One region of the Oceanobacillus timonensis genome, then DNA from elsewhere that is predicted to be linked to it. Evidence: a T-box and tRNA genes for the amino acid it is inferred to sense, from the RefSeq annotation. Region 1 holds a T-box; the other regions hold tRNA genes.
The links. A T-box is a leader RNA that pairs with one kind of tRNA and senses whether it is charged. The one in region 1 lies ahead of tyrS (tyrosine--tRNA ligase), so its partner is inferred to be a tRNA-Tyr.

Region 1 (6,406 bases):
AGTAACATAGCCGATAATGGTATCTGTTGTACGGGCAATAATAATTCTTGCTTCTTTTAAATCAGCAATCTCTAAGAGTGCTTCAAATTGTTTGTCTGCAGGCCTGAATGCAGTCAGTTCGTTGTGAAAATGATATTGTTCTAATTGGGAGCGTGAAACAGGACCTTCGACAGTCAGTGCACCTGCCGCTGTTTCCAAAAGGATTGAATCAAATTCCTTTGTATGTTTCATTCATCCACCACCTTTATGAGATACAACATATGCTTACCGTCTATTATACAGAAAATAGCTGCATTTTTTTAGTGTTTTTTTGAGAATTGTAAAAAAGCTTATGGTAGATAATAAAAAACTTCACGCTATAAGCAATATACCCCTATAGCGTGAAGTTTTATGAAACTGCGTGATTTAATTAATCGTCGTCGTCATCTGAACTGGATGACATACTGGCCGGAATTCCAATTTGCAGCCATTTATCTCGTTCTGTTCTTGGATAGAGCATGGAAAAGTCATCCATGTCGTCGTATCCTTCTTCTCTCAGCCAATCCGGATTAAACATAATTCCGTTGTTTCTGCTGAATGAATTTCCATCATCGTCAGATTCTAAAACGCGTCTGCTGCCTCTTGTTAAACTATTATCTTCTTCGGTCGGTACATGTTCCGAATCAAATAAATCCGTTTTAACAAGTCCTACATCCTCACATAAATCAGATGGCTCCATGCCTGAAACAGCGCAATAACTTTCCTCTACAATGCCGTCCGGACGTTCAAACGGTTTTTCTGGAGTAACTAAGGCCGGATCCACCTCTGCAGATGCATTAATAACCTCTGCCCACAATTTCATATTCCGCTCACTGTAGGAAAGATGATAAGGGTGGTTAATGGATGCAGGGGTTTCATACCCAATCCAAGTACCAAATGTAATATTCGGATTGGACGCAACAAACCAAGCATCATGATAATCTTGGGATGTTCCTGTCTTTCCTGCCCAGTCAACATTTGTATTTTGGAGCTGTGAATTCACATAACCAGCTGTTCCGTTATCAATAACATCCCGCATCATATCTACTGTTAAGTACGAGGTCTGCGGAGAAAATACTTCGACAGGGTCTGTTTCATGTTCGTAAATAACATCCCCTTCAGCGTTCGTAATTTTATCAATCATATAAGCATCTGCAAATTTGCCATCATTGCCGAATGTAGAAAAAGCATTCACATTTTCTTCTACAGATATCCCGTGATCCATTGCACCGATAGACAGCGATGGAATGGAATGGTCGCTTTCTGTTAAAGAAGTGACGCCCATCTTCTCTAAATAGGAAGCAGGGTCATCATCAATCATTTCCATATATATGGCTGCTGCCGGAATATTGTATGAATTGGTAAGTGCAGTGCGGGCAGAAACAAGCCCATAATTACCGCCTCCATAGTTTCCTGGAGAAAACGACCCTCCGGCAAATGAACGCGGATAGTCCGCAATAGGAGTTCCCGGCTGGATAATACCTTCTTCCATTGCTGGAGCATAGTCCAGTAATGGTTTAATTGTACTGCCGATAGAACGTTTTGTATCTGTAGCGAAATTCACCTGATGGTCTTCATCAAATCCGCGTCCGCCGATAAAAGAAATAATTTTTCCGGTATTATTCTCGACCATAATAGCACCTGTCTGAATTTCCTGCGTTACTTCATATTCTTCCCCTTCGCTGTTGGTTGCTGTAAAGGTTCTGGAATAACCATAGTCAGAGTAATTTTCTGCAGCTTCTTGCATGGCGTCATAGATATCTTTGTTAATTGTTGTATGAATTTGATAACCGCCGTCACGCAATTCTTTCTCTGTACGCTCTATATATTCTGCGCGCAAATCGTCATCTTCTTCCAAATCTTCTTCGGTAACGTCATCTTCTTCCATTAATATCTCTTGAATGATGTCTTTTGTGCGTTTTTGTACTTCATACGTGACATAAGGATATTCGTCTGTAGAAGAAGGGACTGCATCAATAAAGTCACTGGCAATATCATAATTAGCAGCTTCCTCCAGTTCTTCATCTGTGATAAATTCCATATCATGCATGCGATTCAACACTGTTTTCATACGATTAATACCAGGCTGTAATTCTTCTTCTGATTTTAATTCCCCTGCAGCTGTAAACGGTGTATAGGAAGATGGACCTTGCGGGAGTCCTGCCAGATACGCAGCTTGTGGAATCGTTAATTCAGAAGCTTCCACACCAAAAATACCTTTGGAGGCTGTTTGTATACCTGCAATATTACGACCGGATGAATTTCTGCCATAAGGGATAATATTTAAATAAGCTTCCATAATTTCATCTTTCGTAAAATAATTTTCCAGTCGCATTGCTAACAGTATTTCTTTCGCCTTCCGGTCAAAGGATACTTCGTCGGTCAGGACCTGATTCTTGATAAGCTGCTGTGTCAGTGTACTTCCTCCGGTCTGGACAGAAGAATTCAGAAATTCCTGTGCTGTCGCTCTTAAAATGGCTTTGGGCACAACGCCATTATGCTCCGGGAAGTATTCATCCTCTGTCGCAATAACCGCATCCGTTAATGTAGAGGAGATATTCTCAAGACCAACTTCCTCCCGATATAAATCGCTCCGGATATCCCCTAAATAAACTTCATCTGCAAAATAAATACTGGACGTTTCTGAATAATTATAAATATCATCTGCCATCGAGGCTTCACTTCTTAAAGGCTCCTCATGAACGAGAGATGCAAAGTATCCAAGCCCGATACCACCAGCAAAAATGCCGCCGATGACACCTACCACGATAGCAAATAATACCAAATTCCAAACAACGTCATACGTAATTCTTGATACTTGTTGGATAACACCTTCTTTCCACCAACTTTTAACAGTATTAAAAAAACGTTGTAGTTTTTCTTTCATAATTGACATTAGACCTCCTAATTCAACAATTATTATAACATAGAGAAAATATAGTTTGGTAGTGAGATGATAAATAGCTTGCGTAAGAAGTCCATTTATGCTATGAATAGTATTATCATATCCATTTATCTTTTATAAACATGGAAGGATCGAAGTAGCATTGGTGAATCCCTATCATAGAGAGCTGACGGGTGGTGTAAGTCAGTATATATTCCCATGCGAATTACAGTCTGGAGTTTTTCTTTTGATGAGCAGGAATAGCATTTGTTCATCAAAAGAACGGTGAAAAACATCGTTAACAAACCTTAAGTGGCTATATTATGATAGCAACAAGGGTGGTACCGCGAATCCAACTCGTCCCTTTCTTACCAGAGAGGAGGCGGGTTTTTTATTTTCTCCTTTCAAAGCGGAGAAGTAGCCGGGATTGTCAGTAAAACGAAACTATCTATTAATGGAGGAAAGAGTATGAATATTTTACAGGACTTAGAAGACAGAGGACTAGTGAATCAAGTAACAGATCGGGATGGATTAGAAAAACATCTCGAAAATAATCAAGTAACCTTATACTGTGGATTTGATCCGACAGCGGACAGCTTGCACATCGGGCATTTGGTTCCTTTAACGATGCTGCGCAGATTTCAACGGGCAGGCCATAAGCCGATTGCATTAGTCGGCGGGGGCACCGGCATGATTGGCGACCCAAGCGGGCGTTCAAGTGAACGCAGTTTAAATACCGAAGAAGTTGTTTTTGGCTTTACAGAAAGTATTCAAAAGCAAATCGCCAAAATTGTAGATATGGATGATTCCTCCAGTGATAATCAGGTTGTATCCCGTAACAATCATGACTGGCTGGGGCATATGACCATCATTGATTTTCTCCGTGGTGCAGGAAAACATTTTGGAATCAATTATATGTTGTCCAAGGATTCAGTTGCTGCAAGGCTGGCACAAGGGATTACCTTTACGGAGTTCAGCTACATGATTCTACAATCTTTAGACTTTTTACGATTATATGAAGAAGAGAATTGTACATTACAGATTGGCGGTAGTGATCAGTGGGGAAATATTACAGCCGGCATGGAACTTATTCGTCGTTCCAGGGAAAATCAAGGGGAAACAGCGGAAGTTTACGGTTTAACTGTACCATTGATTACAACGGCAGATGGAACCAAATTTGGAAAAACGGCCGGTAATGCTATTTGGTTAGATGCTAAAAAAACATCCCCATATGAATTTTATCAGTTTTGGATTAATGCGGATGACCGTGATGTTATCCGTTTTATCAAATACTTTACTTTTCTTTCTGACGAAGAAATCGCTGTGTTAGAAAAAGAAGTAGAAACACAGCCGGAAAAACGAGTTGCACAACGCCGTCTGGCAGAAGAAATGACTCGCAGTATTCATGATGAAGCTGCTCTAGAACAGGCGCAGAGAATTTCTGCAGCATTATTCAGCGGGGATATCAAACAATTAAAGCTAGATGAAGTGGAGCAGGCATTTAAAGATGTCCCAAACTATGATACGGTAAAAGAACCAATCGGACTGATTGACTTACTGGTGAATGCTTCTATCTCTTCATCCAAACGCCAAGCAAGAGAAGATGTGAAAAATGGAGCTGTCTATATCAATGGAGAACGTGTTCAAGATATAGAATATACGGTGGATGAATCGGACCGGTTAGGTGATGCTTTCACGGTAATCCGCAGAGGGAAGAAAAAATACTTCTTAATTCGTTTTCAATAAAGAAAAGACAGTCAAAAAAATAGATTTGACGTAAAAGGAAGCGTCAAATCTATTTTTATACATCGGAGTATGAAGTTCCATGTTTTATTCATTACTAAAAAATAGGGCCAGTGTTCCGGGACCGGAATGTGCACCAATGACGGAGCCGACCATTTCAATAATAATGTTTTCTTCTTTTACTCCAAATCTGTCCTGTATCATTTTTGATAGTTCCTGTGCTCGGGGTAAATCATCCCCGTGACTGATACCAATAGTTTGATTTTGTAAATCGTTGCTGCGCTTGTCCATGACATCAACCATACGTTTGAGCACTTTCTTTGTACCTCGGATTTTTTCCAGAGGAATCAGCTTTCCGCCATCCACATGCAAAAGGGGTTTAATGTTTAATAAGCCGCCGACAAAAGCTGCTGTTTTACTGACGCGGCCTCCACGATACAGATATTCCAAATTGTCTACTGTAAATATATGTTCCATCTTTGCAGCATTTTTTTCAGTTTGTTCAATAATATCGTTAAAGGAAAAATCATTCTGCGCCATTTTAGCGGCTTCTAATACTACCAAACCAAGCCCCAGGGAAGCGCATTTGGAATCAATGATATGCAGCGGTGCTTCTGGATTATTTTCTTTAAGTTCCTGCTCCACCATTTTTGCAGCTTGGCAGGTTCCTGATAATTCGGAGGAGAATGCAATATAGATCAAAGGTTTTCCTGCTTCTGCGTAGGAAGTGAAGATTTCTTTAAACTGATTGGCTGATGCTTGTGACGTTTTTGGAGCTCCGCCTTCCCGCATGGCATCATAGATCGTTTTCGGGGTAATATCGATACTGTCTTGATAGTCTTTGGATTCCAGGTGAACAGTTAATGGTATCATTTCAATATGATATTCGTTATAATAATGTTCGGATAAATCACATGCACTGTCTGCCAGAATGGTGACGGACATTATAATCACATCCATTTCTTTAAGAGTAAGATTGTATACTAAGTTTACGTTTAATAAAATAGTTAGTCAAAAATTTAATCAAGGAGGCTGTGATGTGTTTTATGTTGAAGCAAAAAGGATAAGCATTGTTATAATAGGAGCTTTATTAAATGCAGCTGCTTTAAATTTCTTTCTGATAGGTGCCAATGTATATGCCAGTGGTTTTACAGGGGCAGCTCAGCTGTTATCCAGTATTTTTAACGATTTCTTGGGGATTGGTTTATCCACAGGTATTCTCTTAGCTCTTTTAAATATTCCTGTCTTGATATTAGGTTGGATAAAAGTAGGAAAGGGATTTACGATTTATAGTATTATATCTGTCTTTTTCTCTACTTTATTTTTAGAAGTATTACCGCTCATTTCGATCTCAGAGGATATTATTTTAAATGCGGTATTTGGCGGTGTTATTGCTGGTGTCGCTGTCGGGATGACATTAAAGGCCGGGGCTTCTACAGGCGGGATGGATATTGTTGCCATGATTTTATCACGTCTGAAAGATAAACCGATTGGGAATTATTTTTTAATTATGAATTCCTTGATTATTGTTATTGCCGGTGTTTTGTATGAACCTGAAAATGCTTTATACACGATGCTGACATTGTATGTAACGACCCGGGTAATTGATGCTATTCATACCCGTTATGAAAAAGTAACTGCGTTTATTGTTACCAAGAAAACAGATGAACTGCAACAAGCTATTCATGAGACAATGGTGCGCGGGATAACCATTTTACCTGCAAAGGGAGCTTATACAAAAACAGATAAGAGTCTGATGTA
Region 2 (6,406 bases), 1.1 Mb from region 1:
CCTAATACTTCCAACTCTTTTTGCGCTTCATTCAACAATTGACCTAAAAACTGTTTGCTCGCTTTTTCCAATGCTTCTTTTGCATGATGTGTCAGCTCACCAATACGCTCTATTTTAGAATGAATACGATGTGGAGCTGTTTTTAACAAATTTGCTACAGATTCAACAGATGTACGCGTATCGCCAACTCTTCCAGAATCCGCAACAATAAAATGAAGGTCTTCCCCTAATTCGATACGGTCTACAGGAGTCCCTTTTTTATACCATACCGGTTTATCAGAAGTAATCGTTAATGTGTCTAATCCACTTGGAGCTCCATGGGCGTAAGTTTCTGCTACATTTGCTAATTTCAATAATTCTTCTGGTGAACATTCCTTCTCACAATAATGGAATAAAGACCGAATAACAGAAATAGCTACGGATGCACTGGATCCGAGCCCTTTCCCCGGCGGCACAGAGGAATTAATCCGTATCAGCAAGTCTTTATAAGGAATGCCGAGATATTCACACGAACTGGAAACACATTGAATAATACCTTCCAGCTCTTTCGGGGCGTGCTGCAATGGACCATGATAAAAAGTACTGTCCATTTTCACCGTTCCCGGAACGTACTCAATCACCGTCTCTACACCGATCAAAGGAAATGGAATAGCAATTGCCGGCTGTCCGTGTACAACCGCATGCTCTCCAATTAAAATGACCTTACTATGAGCTACACCGATAGCTGTTTTCTCCGACGCTGTTACTTTTTCTGCACTCATTTTTTATACTGTTCCACCAATTCTTCAGCTTTTCCCACACGGATTTCTTGTTGTTCTACTAATTGTTTTGCTATCACATCAATCATCTCCCCAGTTGCTCCTCCAGCTATTGCAACAGAACGTGAGTGAAGGGCCATATGCCCTTTTTGAATACCGTCTGTTGCCAATGCCTTGAGCGCTCCAAGATTTTGGGCAAGACCAACTGCCACAATAACCTGCGCAAGTTCCTCTGCTGATTCAATATGCATAATGGATAAAGAGAAATCAGCTAACGGATGAACACGAGTTGCCCCTCCGACTGTTCCTACAGACATTGGAAGTTCGATTTCACCAACCAAGTTACCTTCTTCGTCTTTTGACCATGTCGTCATTGAACCATAATGTCCATTTCTAGCGGCGTAAGCATGCGCTCCGGCCTCTACCGCCCGCCAATCATTGCCTGTTGCTATCACCACAGGGTCAATACCGTTCATAATTCCTTTATTATGCGTTACCGCACGATACGGGTCCGAAGCAGCAAATTCATACGCATGAATCACACCGTCTCTTACCTCTTCTCCAGTAAATGAACCTGTTTTTAACATATGCGGAGGTATCACGCATTTCGCTGTGACAAGGCTGCGATCTGCATAATTCGATAAAATACGCAGGTATACTTTTCCTTTTGTTATTTCTTCTACAATTGGCGCGATAGATTCTACCATTGTATTAATCATATTCGCTCCCATTGCGTCACGGGTATCTACATAGATATGCATAACCAGCATTTTGCTATAGGATGAAGCATCCTCTTCATTGAGTATACGGACATCTAAATCTCTCACACCGCCGCCACGTCTGACGATGCTCGGATAAGCTTCATCGGCAGCTTTCATTAGAAGTTCTTTATGTTGAAGGATTTGTTGCTTTGCTTCTTGAAAATCCGGACAGCCGACAACCTGAATCTGTCCAATCATCAGTCTCTCTTTCGACTCAGTTTGAAACCCGCCAGCCTCTCTGACTATCTTTGCAATATGGCTGGCAGAAGCAACAACAGATGCTTCTTCAATAGCCATCGGCACCACATATTCTTTCCCATTTACTAAAAAATTTAATCCTAATCCAAATGGTAATGGATAGGTACCAATGACATTTTCAATCATATTATCAGCTTTTCCTATTGTAAGTGCATCTGCGTTAGACAAATTTTGCGTTTCTGCTTCTGTTAAAGAAAAGGCTTCACGTAACAATGCTCGCCTTTCTTCTACTGTCATATTATAAAAACCGGGTATCCTTGAAGAGGTCATGCCTAGCTCATCCTTTTTATTTATCATATCTAAAAATATGCTTTTTATTACGAAGTACTAAAAGAAACTATTTTGATTATAACATGAATTCTACCGTTTTTTCATTTTGAAGATACTTATTTCGTTACTAGAACTAAGTACTTGATATTATGGTCAGGTACTGTATTTTTTTAGTTTTATACATTTTCTAACTTGGTGTTCACGAAACCTTATCTATACAAAGAAACGTTACTGCAACGGGAGCGTTTACGGGCAATTCTCCATGATAAAGAAAAAAACGAGATAAGCTTATCCCGTTTTCTGTGTGTTCTGTACTTGTCATTCTTGTAATGAGCCATGAAGGATTCGAACCTTCGACCCTCTGATTAAAAGTCAGATGCTCTGCCAACTGAGCTAATGGCTCCTGTAATATCTCTATCGAGTATAAAAAAGACATAAAAAAAAGGCTGGGCCACCAGGATTCGAACCTGGGGTGCACGGGATCAAAACCCGATGCCTTACCGCTTGGCTATGGCCCAATAAAAACATGGTGGAGGGGGAGAGATTCGAACTCCCGAACCCTGAGGGAGCGGATTTACAGTCCGCCGCGTTTAGCCACTTCGCTACCCCTCCGTAGTATTGTTAACCATATGGTAAATAATATACATAAAAAAATGGTGCCGGCCAGAGGACTTGAACCCCCAACCTACTGATTACAAGTCAGTTGCTCTACCAGTTGAGCTAGGCCGGCATGATGGTGGAGGATGCAGGGCTCGAACCTGCGACCCCCTGCTTGTAAGGCAGGTGCTCTCCCAGCTGAGCTAATCCTCCAGAGCATATTATGTATGCCTGAAAATGTTATAAAATAACATTGCGTGTTTCCTATATGTTTTTCATTGAAATAAGTTGGTGACCCGTACGGGATTCGAACCCGTGTTACCGCCGTGAAAGGGCGGTGTCTTAACCACTTGACCAACGGGCCATGATTGCTGTCTGAGAAGTTTTTGAAAGTATCTCCCGCAAACTGACGAATTTTATTATATCGAGGAACCAACCGTTTGTAAAGAGAAAAATGAAAAAAACTTTATTTTATTTTTCCAAAGATGTTCAAACACGGTCAATGCCTATTTTAATACGATGTTACAGAATCATATTTTGTATAAGATTTCGTTATTTTAACCCGTTTCTTCTATAGAAATAAAGAAAAACAGGTTTTACCTTTATCACCTGGTACTAATCAGTTATAATAGATGCTAAGTAAAATGTGGAATGGAGGAAAAGTATGACAAAGCTTTTAGAAGGTAAAAATATTGTAGTAATGGGCGTCGCAAACGAAAGAAGTATTGCATGGGGCATTACCAAATCACTACATAATGCCGGAGCTAATCTTATTTTTACGAACCGGCAGGAAAGATCCTATAATAAGTTAGTAAAACTTTTAGAGAAACATGAAATCGAACCAAAAGCAATTATCTCTTGCGATGTTGCATCCGATGAAAGTGTTCAGGAAGCGTTTCAGGAGATAAAAGAAAAAATCGGTGTGATTCACGGCTTGGTTCACTCTGTTGCCTTTGCAAAACGTGAGGACCTGCAAGGTGAATTTGTCACTACTTCTCGTGACGGCTTCCTGCTCGCCCAAGAAATCAGTGCTTATTCCTTAGTAACCGTGACAAATGCTGCGAAAGAACTGATGACAGAAGGAGGTTCGGTTGTCACACAAACGTATATCGGAGCAGAACAAGTCGTTCCTGGCTATAACGTTATGGGTGTGGCTAAAGCATCTCTGGAAGCAAGTGTCCGTTATTTGGCTGAAGATGTGGGTAAAGATGGCATTCGCGTGAACGCTGTGTCAGCCGGTCCTATCCGTACACTCTCTGCAAAAGGAGTAGCTAACTTCAATGAAAAAGCACAAGTTGTTGAGGAAAGAGCTCCATTACGCCGTAACATTGATCAAGATGATGTCGGAGATGCAACATTATTCTTCCTGAGTGATTTAGCACGCGGAATTACTGGTGAAGTATTGCATGTGGATGCCGGATTCAATATTATTGGCGGTTAACCATTTAAAAACTGTCTCTTCCTATAAAGAAGGGACAGTTTTTTTATTGGCTAAATCCACGTTCTCTTCTATGTTTAATCATTTTTTATTGTGGGAATAGGTATTAATGGATATTCAAAAAGGGCAATAATGTGTTGTTGAATGTCCTTTTTTGAAAAACATGCAAAGGGGTGGAATAAAATGTATAACTATATACAGCATTATATTAATGGTCAGTGGGTTGACTCCACTGGAGACGAAACAATTGATGTGATTAACCCTGCAACAGAAGAAAAAATTGGTGAGATCAGCTCTGGTACCAAAGCAGATCTTGATAAAGCAGTTCAAGCTGCACGAGATGCTTTTCCGGCGTTTTCACAAACAACCCAAGAAGAGCGCGCTGCATTGTTAGACCGCATTGCAGATGAATATGAAAAACGAAAAGATCAATTTATTGAAGTCATTATGAAAGAACTCGGTTCTCCAATCACTTTTACAACCAATGTGCAGTACCAAATGGGATTAAATCATTTCCGCACAGCTGCAAAACTGGTACGTGATTTTGCGTTTACTGAACAACGGGAAAATTCCTTTGTCCAAAAAGATGCCATTGGTGTTGCTGGTTTGATTACACCATGGAACTTCCCGACTAACCAAGCATCCACAAAATTAGCTAGTGCATTCGCAGCAGGCAGCACAGTGGTATTAAAACCATCTACGGAAACACCTTTTGCGGCTGTTTTACTAGCTGAAGTATTTGAGGCTGCCGGTGTTCCTAAAGGCGTATTCAACCTGGTAAACGGAACAGGCTCTACCATCGGTAATGGCATCAGCTCTCACCCGGATATCGATTTTGTTTCCTTTACTGGTTCCGGCGGTGTTGGTACGAAAATTATGGAAAATGCCGCTCAAGATATTAAAAAGGTTTCCTTAGAACTCGGAGGTAAATCGCCAATTGTCGTATTAGATGATGCAGATGTCGATTATGCCGCCAAAACAGCCATTTCCAATATCGCTGGCAATACAGGGCAAGTATGTACTGCCGGAACACGGGCACTCGTTCCAGAATCTATGCACGATGATTTTATCCAAGCGATTAAAAAACACATTCCCGAATACCCTGTCGGCGATCCAAAAGACGAGTCTACTTTTACAGGGCCACAAGTATCTAAGGATCAGTGGAAAACCGTTCAAGATTATATCCAAAAAGGCATCGACAGTGAAGCCACTCTTGTTACCGGGGGCACCGGTAAACCAGAAGGCTTAGAAACGGGATATTATTCTCAACTGACTGTATTCACAAATGTAAAACCAGAAGATACCATTGCTCAGGAAGAAATTTTCGGACCTGTTCTTTCCGTTATCACGTATAAAGATTTAGATGAAGCAATCGATATTGCCAATGGCACCATTTATGGATTAGCCGGCTATGTTGTCGGCAGTAACCCAGAAGCGCTGACCAAAGCAGCAAGAAGCCTCCGTTCAGGCAGAATTGTAGTCAATAATGAAAAAGCCGACTTCACCGCTCCATTCGGCGGCTTTAACCAATCTGGTATTGGACGTGAATGGGGAGATTACGGAATTGAAGAATTCTTAGAACCAAAAACGATTGTCGGATTGCCTTCTTAAAGAATCAAAATAGAAGAATATAAAAACATGTAAATAAGGCTTTTAAAAACAGCAGCTATCCCAGCTGCTGTTTTTTTGAAAAAATAGCTTGACATCCATTCTAAAAACCTGTACATTTTAAATCGTAACGATTACGAAATCTATCAATTACTACTACTTTGGTTTAATTTTCATGAAGATAACCACAATAAAGGGAAACTTGTTAGAAAGAATTTAAACGCATTATTTAATAACGGAGGTACATATGATGATAAAACGAATGATTATTTTTTCCGGCCTTCTCCTGCTTTTTCTCGCTGGTTGTCAATCTGCGGATGACAGTCAGGATGGAGATCAGGAACAGCTTGAAATTTCAACAACTATTTTTGCTTTAGAAGATTTTATTTCTAAAATTGGCGGTGATTATGTTGATGTGGAAAGTATTTACCCGCCAAATGCAGACGCACATACCTATGAACCAAGCTCCCGTGAGATGGTCGATTTAGCTAAGAAAGATTTATTTATTTATTCAGGGGTCGGTATGGAACCTTTCGCCTCCAAAGCAGAAGATATCCTGGAAAGTGAAGATGTCGAAGTCTCCGCAATCGGTGAGGATATTCCGCTTCGGGGAGAAGCAAATAGCGGCGAAGAAGAGGAAGAACACTATCAGGAAGAAGATGCAGAAGATAATGGAGATATTATCATTGATGGCATTAACGACCATTATCACAGTG
Region 3 (6,406 bases), 1.1 Mb from region 1:
CTATATAAATATTTGCTCTAAATCTAATTCTAAATTAGGCAGTGTCTCAACAGAAATCATATCGCTTTTTGTAAAGACTCCTTTAAATGTATATTGCCCGTCAGTTAGCTGATGGATTTCTACAGATTCATTCACCGGATCAACAATCCAGTATTCTTTCACTCCCGCTTCCTCGTAAAGGCGATATTTTATCCAACGGTCTAGTTTAACTGATGCAGGTGAAAGGATTTCGACAATCATATCTGGAGATCCATTACATCCTTTGTCATCCAATTTTTTAGAATCACATATAATAGATAAATCAGGTTGAACCACATTGTTTATCTCATTATCCTTCTTATCTTGCCCAAACAACCGTACATCAAAGGGAGCAAAAAATACTTCACACTCCTTTCCCTTCAAGAAAACAGAAAAAGCAGCAGACAGCTCCCGCAATACTTGCTGGTGTTTACGTGAAGGGCCAGGCGAGATATTAAAAATGGCGCCATCAATTAATTGAATGTTTTCCTCCCAGGTCAGATAATCCGCATACGAATATGTCTCCTTTTTATTTGGAATAGACATGAAATCATTCCCGTCAACGCGTATTTTACAGTTATCATAGCATAGTCAGAACGATTACTCATCTAACATGGATACGCTTCTTAAAAATAAATATATCCGTTTCGATAGTATTTCCTATATTTATTTTATCATTTCTTGATACATTATCATCATAAAAAGACTGAAACATATCTTTCCTGATTAATCCAGATTCAGAAAAAGCGTTCCAGCCTCCACATCTATTTATTTTTATGCAAATATTTATTTAACGCTGCTTCCTGTCTTTTAAAGTATAGATACCAGCAGAACCAGTTGACGACATACAGAAGGATAAAAATCAAACTGCCCCATAAAATAACCCAGCCGTTGAGAGGAATCCAGCCGACTAAACCAGCAATAATCAGCCAGAAACTATACGTAAGGACTAAATGGATAATTGATTTTTTAATCAGATGGTTCCCGCTTTCTCCAAAAATAAGCGAAGATACTCCAAAATAGATTCCCATTAACATGCTTGCTCCCATATGCATCCATATTTCAGAAACTGTTGACTCCACGGCATTGAGTTTCATAATGGTGAGGACAATAAACGTTAATATCGCTCCGAAAGCGATACCCAGCGTCGAACGCTTTACTATTTCAAGTATCATATTACTGCCCTCCCTGCATCAGTTTATCTTTAATGGCACTGACATATTTTCGCGTAATATGTTCCTTGTTGCCGGATTGAAAATAAACACATAAATTCCCATTAAAGGATGCTTCAAATTTTTCAATACGATGAATATTCCCGATAACCGACTTGGAAAAACGCATAAAACCATGGGGGATCAGGAACTCCTCCACTTCATACAGCTTCATTCGCACTTCAAAACGCCACTCTTTGGACACCGCATAGATTTTTCGTTTTTCCGCATGGATAAAATCAATCTCCTTTGGCTCCAGCAGGACCGTCTGTTCTTCATCAACCCCAAATAAACGCTGCTGTTTTTTCCTTTTGATCACATTCACAATATCCTCCAGTTCCTGCGTCCATTCCTTGGCCTGGATAGTGATTTGCGTTTCTTCATGGTTATCATCGATATCAATGTTTATTTTCATTCCGACCCCTCCACATAGCTACTATCTTCGGCTAGTTCACAGCTCGTTTCAGAAAATATGGGTATCGGATTATGGCAATCATAAATGCCGCTAAACCAATCGCAAATAATACGCCTAGCGTTTGGAATAACTCGGAAGTTTGCGTGGTTCCTGCCATCGCATCCTGAAAAGACTGGTTTGCCCAGTATTGAGGTAAGAATTGAGCGATTGTCTGCATAAAATCCGGAAGCATCTCAATCGGCATCCATAATCCGCTCAACATTGCTCCGCCTAATGCAATGATTTGAGTAATTGCAATTCCCATATTTTCCGTATTAACGGTAAGCGCCATCGCCAACCCGATTGCTGTGGCTGTAAATGTTATAAACAACGACACAATCAGCAGAATCAACGGCTCACCAAATGAAATATCGTAAACGACTCCTCCAAATAAAAATAACACAATTATCTGAAAGAAAACAATAAACATGAAGGGCAGCCACTTGCCAAATAGATAGAAATAACTTTTGAGAGGTGTGCTAGCCAATCTTGCTGTCATCCCTTTATCCCTGTCTTTAATAAATACCTGTACCATCGAAATCATAATAAAAAAGACGAACATCACAATATATGCCGGAACAATAGACTGAATAACTTCCTGTCTAGCCGTATCATCCACACCTGCTGTAAAGATAGCAATAAATACAACCGTAAATAAAATCGGCAGAAGAAATATCCAAAACACAAGCCCTTTATCCTGTACATGCTTTTTTAATTCCACTATCATAACAGCGTTCATCCTAAACACCTCCAGCTTTACTTTTAATCTCTCAAATTACTTCCAGTCAGTCTAAAAAATACATCCTCTAACCGCGGACGGACAAGTTCTAACCGCTCTACATCTATATTATTTTCTCTACAATAAGAAATCAGATTTTCCATTGCTGACAGAGCTTCTTCTGTATAGATTAAAAATGCATCCTTCTCCTGCGAAACTTCACCATACGATTCCAGCTGTTCCTCTGAAATACAGTCTGCTTTAATATAAATGGAAGGAACTGCATATTGTTGGAGTAATTCACCAACCGCACCATTTTCAATCAATTTCCCTCGATCGAGAAAAGCAACATCATCACAGAGTCTTTCCACTTCCTCCATGTAATGACTCGCATAGATAACAGTCTTTCCAGCAATTTTCAGTTCTTCAATCATTTGAAAAATATATTGTCGTGATTGTGGATCTATGCCAACCGTCGGCTCATCCATAATGATAAGCTCCGGATTATGCATCAGTGCACATCCAATATTCAGTCTCCGCTTCATCCCTCCTGAAAAAGTAGCTACTTTATCCTTGCTCCTTTCGCTAAGACCAATTTGTGTTAACACTTCTCTTGTCCGCTGGGCCAATTTGTTTCCTTTTAACCCATATATTCTGCCAAATAAATATAAGTTGCCAGACGCTGTGATATGCTCCTCCAAAACAATATCCTGTGGAACATATCCAAATTTCTGTTTTGTTTTGTCTGAGATGCGTTGTTTATTCCATTCGATTTTTCCTTGGTAATCGCGAATAATAGATGTAATCATTTTAATTAATGTGGATTTTCCTGCGCCATTTGGGCCGACAAGCCCATAACAGGTTCCCTCAGGGATAGTCATGGAAACATTTTTTAGTGCTTCCGTTTTATCATAACGCTTTGTTACGTTTTGAACCGTCAGCATACTCACCATCTCCTTTCACTTCTATTATGGCAAAGGAATGAAGGTTTGCGGGAAGGAAGGAGATAACATGTAAGGTTGAATGTATGACATGCTGAAATAATTGTATAAAAAAAGAAAGTTACTGTTAGCTGTTTTTTCGGTGCAAGCCTTTATTTATTCACCATTTTTCATGGCTTTCAACGTAATTGCCGTAACGAAATATGTTAAACAGATAATCGCTATGGACACTACAATAGCTGTTGGAAAAGTCATTATTTCCCCTCCTTTCTCTTATATTATGACAAAAGAACAAAGCGTTGGGGAATGGAGGAGAATAGTATGCAGAAATATATGTATGACCTGCTAAGAATACGGATTGACATCTATACAGATTGGAAGAATTGTTCTAGTTAATGGTAGGTTTCATGGTACGATACTTTCCCATATAACCCCCCTTCATATAACTCTATACAAAAGGGGGAATGGCAAATTTTTAAAACAAAATGTAAAGACCAAAGCTCACGCAGGCCTGGTTTCTGTTCTTAGATGCATTTCATGCGTATTTTATTGTGTATACTTACCTTAAATTGTTCCTATTAACTGATGTGAAGAGAATCTAAACCTTTTTTGCTAAAACCAATTATTAACATGGCTTAGCCCATATCAAATATAAGGAACCCGCCAAGTAACGTTCTTCTCTAATCAGATTTACATCAGACTTTTCTATAATAGCAGATATATTTCTATTTTGATGACAGCCTACAGCCTTTAAAGCCAATGGATCTACCATTTTTTGCATTCCTGCCAGGAGTTTATTTTCGCTAATGCCATGTTCCAGCATCAGTATTTTCCCATCCGGCTTACACCACTTTTGAAACTTATTCAGGACCCCCACTGGTTCTTGGTAGGCACAAAAACTAGTAGACGATATGATTGTATCAAAGCTGTTTTCATTTAAATCAAGTCTTTCAACATCATTTTGGATAAGTGTCGTTTGAAAAGGATAATCTTTTGCCGCATACGCTGCTCTTTTCAACATTTCGGAGCTAAAATCCACTCCTGTCAGTTCGATATCTCTACGATAAAAAGGAAAGTTAAGACCTGAACCAATAGCAACTTCCAGAACGTTCCCCGCTGTTTCTTGAAAAATTCGCTTGCGAAATCGATACAATGGATCATTTTTGCGCCGTTTATCATATTTTTCAGCTTGCTTATCAAATTTTTTAATTAATGATTTTTGATTCATATTATTTTATCCCTCAATTTCCTATTTATTTGAATGTTTTTTACTTCATGAAACCTTGGATACCTCCCATGAAATATTATTATTTTAATATTTCGTCTTTTTCACCAAAAAATATCTATTTACTTCATATTCTATAGGGAAACGCACTTGTTTTCTATATAAAAAAATAAAAAAGACGTTAGCGAATTTCCATCCCTGTCTCCTTTTCTAAGGAGACAGGGATTTCTTTCACCAACGTCAAATATTATACAACCAATTATAATACAATCAAAAAAAGAACTCATTTAGAGTTCAGAACTTTGCCCAGGTCTTAGAAGGCAGTTGCATTATTGTTCTAATTCAAGAACGTAATGATAATCGTTACATTAACATACAAATGTATGAGATTTGCACCATAAATATATGTATAAGTAATGGGCCTGAGTGGACTCGAACCACCGACCTCACGCTTATCAGGCGTGCGCTCTAACCAGCTGAGCTACAGGCCCATTTTGATAATGGAGCGGGTGAAGGGAATCGAACCCTCATCATCAGCTTGGAAGGCTGAGGTTTTACCACTAAACTACACCCGCATATTTAAGATGGTGGAGGGAGTAGGACTCGAACCTACGAACCCGATGGGAGCGGATTTACAGTCCGCCGCGTTTGGCCAACTTCGCTATCCCTCCGCTTTTTTGAAAAGATGGTGGCTCGGGACGGAATCGAACCGCCGACACAAGGATTTTCAGTCCTCTGCTCTACCGACTGAGCTACCAAGCCATAAGCAGTTTTAAATTTTTAATGGCGGTCCGGACGGGACTCGAACCCGCGACCTCCTGCGTGACAGGCAGGCATTCTAACCAGCTGAACTACCGGACCAGTTTGGTTGCGGGGGCAGGATTTGAACCTGCGACCTCTGGGTTATGAGCCCAACGAGCTGCCAGACTGCTCCACCCCGCGATATAAATATATAAATCTTATATGGTGGAGGATGCAGGGCTCGAACCTGCGACCCCCTGCTTGTAAGGCAGGTGCTCTCCCAGCTGAGCTAATCCTCCAAAGTACAAATGCGTCAATAAAAATAAAATGGTGACCCGTACGGGATTCGAACCCGTGTTACCGCCGTGAAAGGGCGGTGTCTTAACCACTTGACCAACGGGCCAGTTAATTTTTTCCAAATATTAGACAAATAAATAATTTCACAGGCAGATTTTAAAAGTTGAGCTTAAATCTACGAGCAATCGGGGATTAACCGATGTTCTACCGTGAAGGTACTGTGAAATAATCGATTGCCTGGCAACGTCCTACTCTCGCAGGGGGAAGCCCCCAACTACCATCGGCGCTGAAGAACTTAACTTCTGTGTTCGGCATGAGAACAGGTGTGACCTCTTCGCTATCGCTACCAGACTATTTTTAGCTTGTTTAGGATTTGCACCCTGAAAACTAAATAAGAGTAACGTGACAAACAAAAACTTAGATAAGTCCTCAATCGATTAGTATCCGTCAGCTGCACGTGTCACCACGCTTCCACCTCGGACCTATCAACCTCATCGTCTTTGAGGGATTTTACTCACTTGAAGTGATGGGAAGTTTCATCTTGAGGGGGGCTTCATGCTTAGATGCTTTCAGCACTTATCCTTACCACACGTAGCTACCCAGCTATGCTCCTGGCGGAACAACTGGTACACCAGCGGTGTGTCCATCCCGGTCCTCTCGTACTAAGGACAGCTCCTCTCAAACTTCCGACGCCCACGACGGATAGGGACCGAACTGTCTCACGACGTTCTGAACCCAGCTCGCGTACCGCTTTAATGGGCGAACAGCCCAACCCTTGGGACCGACTACAGCCCCAGGATG

Region 2: it has a tRNA-Tyr gene. The T-box ahead of tyrS (tyrosine--tRNA ligase) is inferred to sense a tRNA for this amino acid. The anticodon was not compared.
Region 3: it has a tRNA-Tyr gene. The T-box ahead of tyrS (tyrosine--tRNA ligase) is inferred to sense a tRNA for this amino acid. The anticodon was not compared.

The regions. Positions count from the first base shown of each region.
Region 1 covers NZ_LT800497.1:3,092,857-3,099,262, reverse strand. The annotation lists gene B7E05_RS15190 (GNAT family N-acetyltransferase) at 1-231, opposite strand, end outside; gene B7E05_RS15185 (transglycosylase domain-containing protein) at 410-2,905, opposite strand; T-box leader at 3,038-3,270, shown strand; gene tyrS (tyrosine--tRNA ligase) at 3,371-4,648, shown strand; gene B7E05_RS15175 (DegV family protein) at 4,733-5,590, opposite strand; gene B7E05_RS15170 (YitT family protein) at 5,685-6,406, shown strand, end outside.
Region 2 covers NZ_LT800497.1:4,222,592-4,228,997, forward strand. The annotation lists gene mvk (mevalonate kinase) at 1-761, opposite strand, end outside; gene B7E05_RS20740 (hydroxymethylglutaryl-CoA reductase, degradative) at 758-2,047, opposite strand; tRNA gene B7E05_RS20745 (tRNA-Lys) at 2,378-2,450, opposite strand; tRNA gene B7E05_RS20750 (tRNA-Gln) at 2,494-2,565, opposite strand; tRNA gene B7E05_RS20755 (tRNA-Tyr) at 2,575-2,659, opposite strand; tRNA gene B7E05_RS20760 (tRNA-Thr) at 2,702-2,777, opposite strand; tRNA gene B7E05_RS20765 (tRNA-Val) at 2,782-2,857, opposite strand; tRNA gene B7E05_RS20770 (tRNA-Glu) at 2,934-3,008, opposite strand; gene fabI (enoyl-ACP reductase FabI) at 3,309-4,085, shown strand; gene B7E05_RS20780 (aldehyde dehydrogenase family protein) at 4,266-5,693, shown strand; gene B7E05_RS20785 (metal ABC transporter solute-binding protein, Zn/Mn family) at 5,941-6,406, shown strand, end outside.
Region 3 covers NZ_LT800497.1:4,167,104-4,173,509, forward strand. The annotation lists gene B7E05_RS20435 (Uma2 family endonuclease) at 1-564, opposite strand; gene B7E05_RS20440 (DUF3021 domain-containing protein) at 783-1,193, opposite strand; gene B7E05_RS20445 (LytTR family DNA-binding domain-containing protein) at 1,195-1,644, opposite strand; gene B7E05_RS20450 (ABC transporter permease) at 1,676-2,422, opposite strand; gene B7E05_RS20455 (ABC transporter ATP-binding protein) at 2,446-3,345, opposite strand; gene B7E05_RS20460 (class I SAM-dependent methyltransferase) at 3,968-4,570, opposite strand; tRNA gene B7E05_RS20465 (tRNA-Ile) at 4,985-5,058, opposite strand; tRNA gene B7E05_RS20470 (tRNA-Gly) at 5,069-5,142, opposite strand; tRNA gene B7E05_RS20475 (tRNA-Tyr) at 5,153-5,238, opposite strand; tRNA gene B7E05_RS20480 (tRNA-Phe) at 5,254-5,329, opposite strand; tRNA gene B7E05_RS20485 (tRNA-Asp) at 5,352-5,428, opposite strand; tRNA gene B7E05_RS20490 (tRNA-Met) at 5,433-5,509, opposite strand; tRNA gene B7E05_RS20495 (tRNA-Val) at 5,532-5,607, opposite strand; tRNA gene B7E05_RS20500 (tRNA-Glu) at 5,637-5,711, opposite strand; rRNA gene rrf (5S ribosomal RNA) at 5,841-5,956, opposite strand; rRNA gene B7E05_RS20510 (23S ribosomal RNA) at 6,023-6,406, opposite strand, start outside.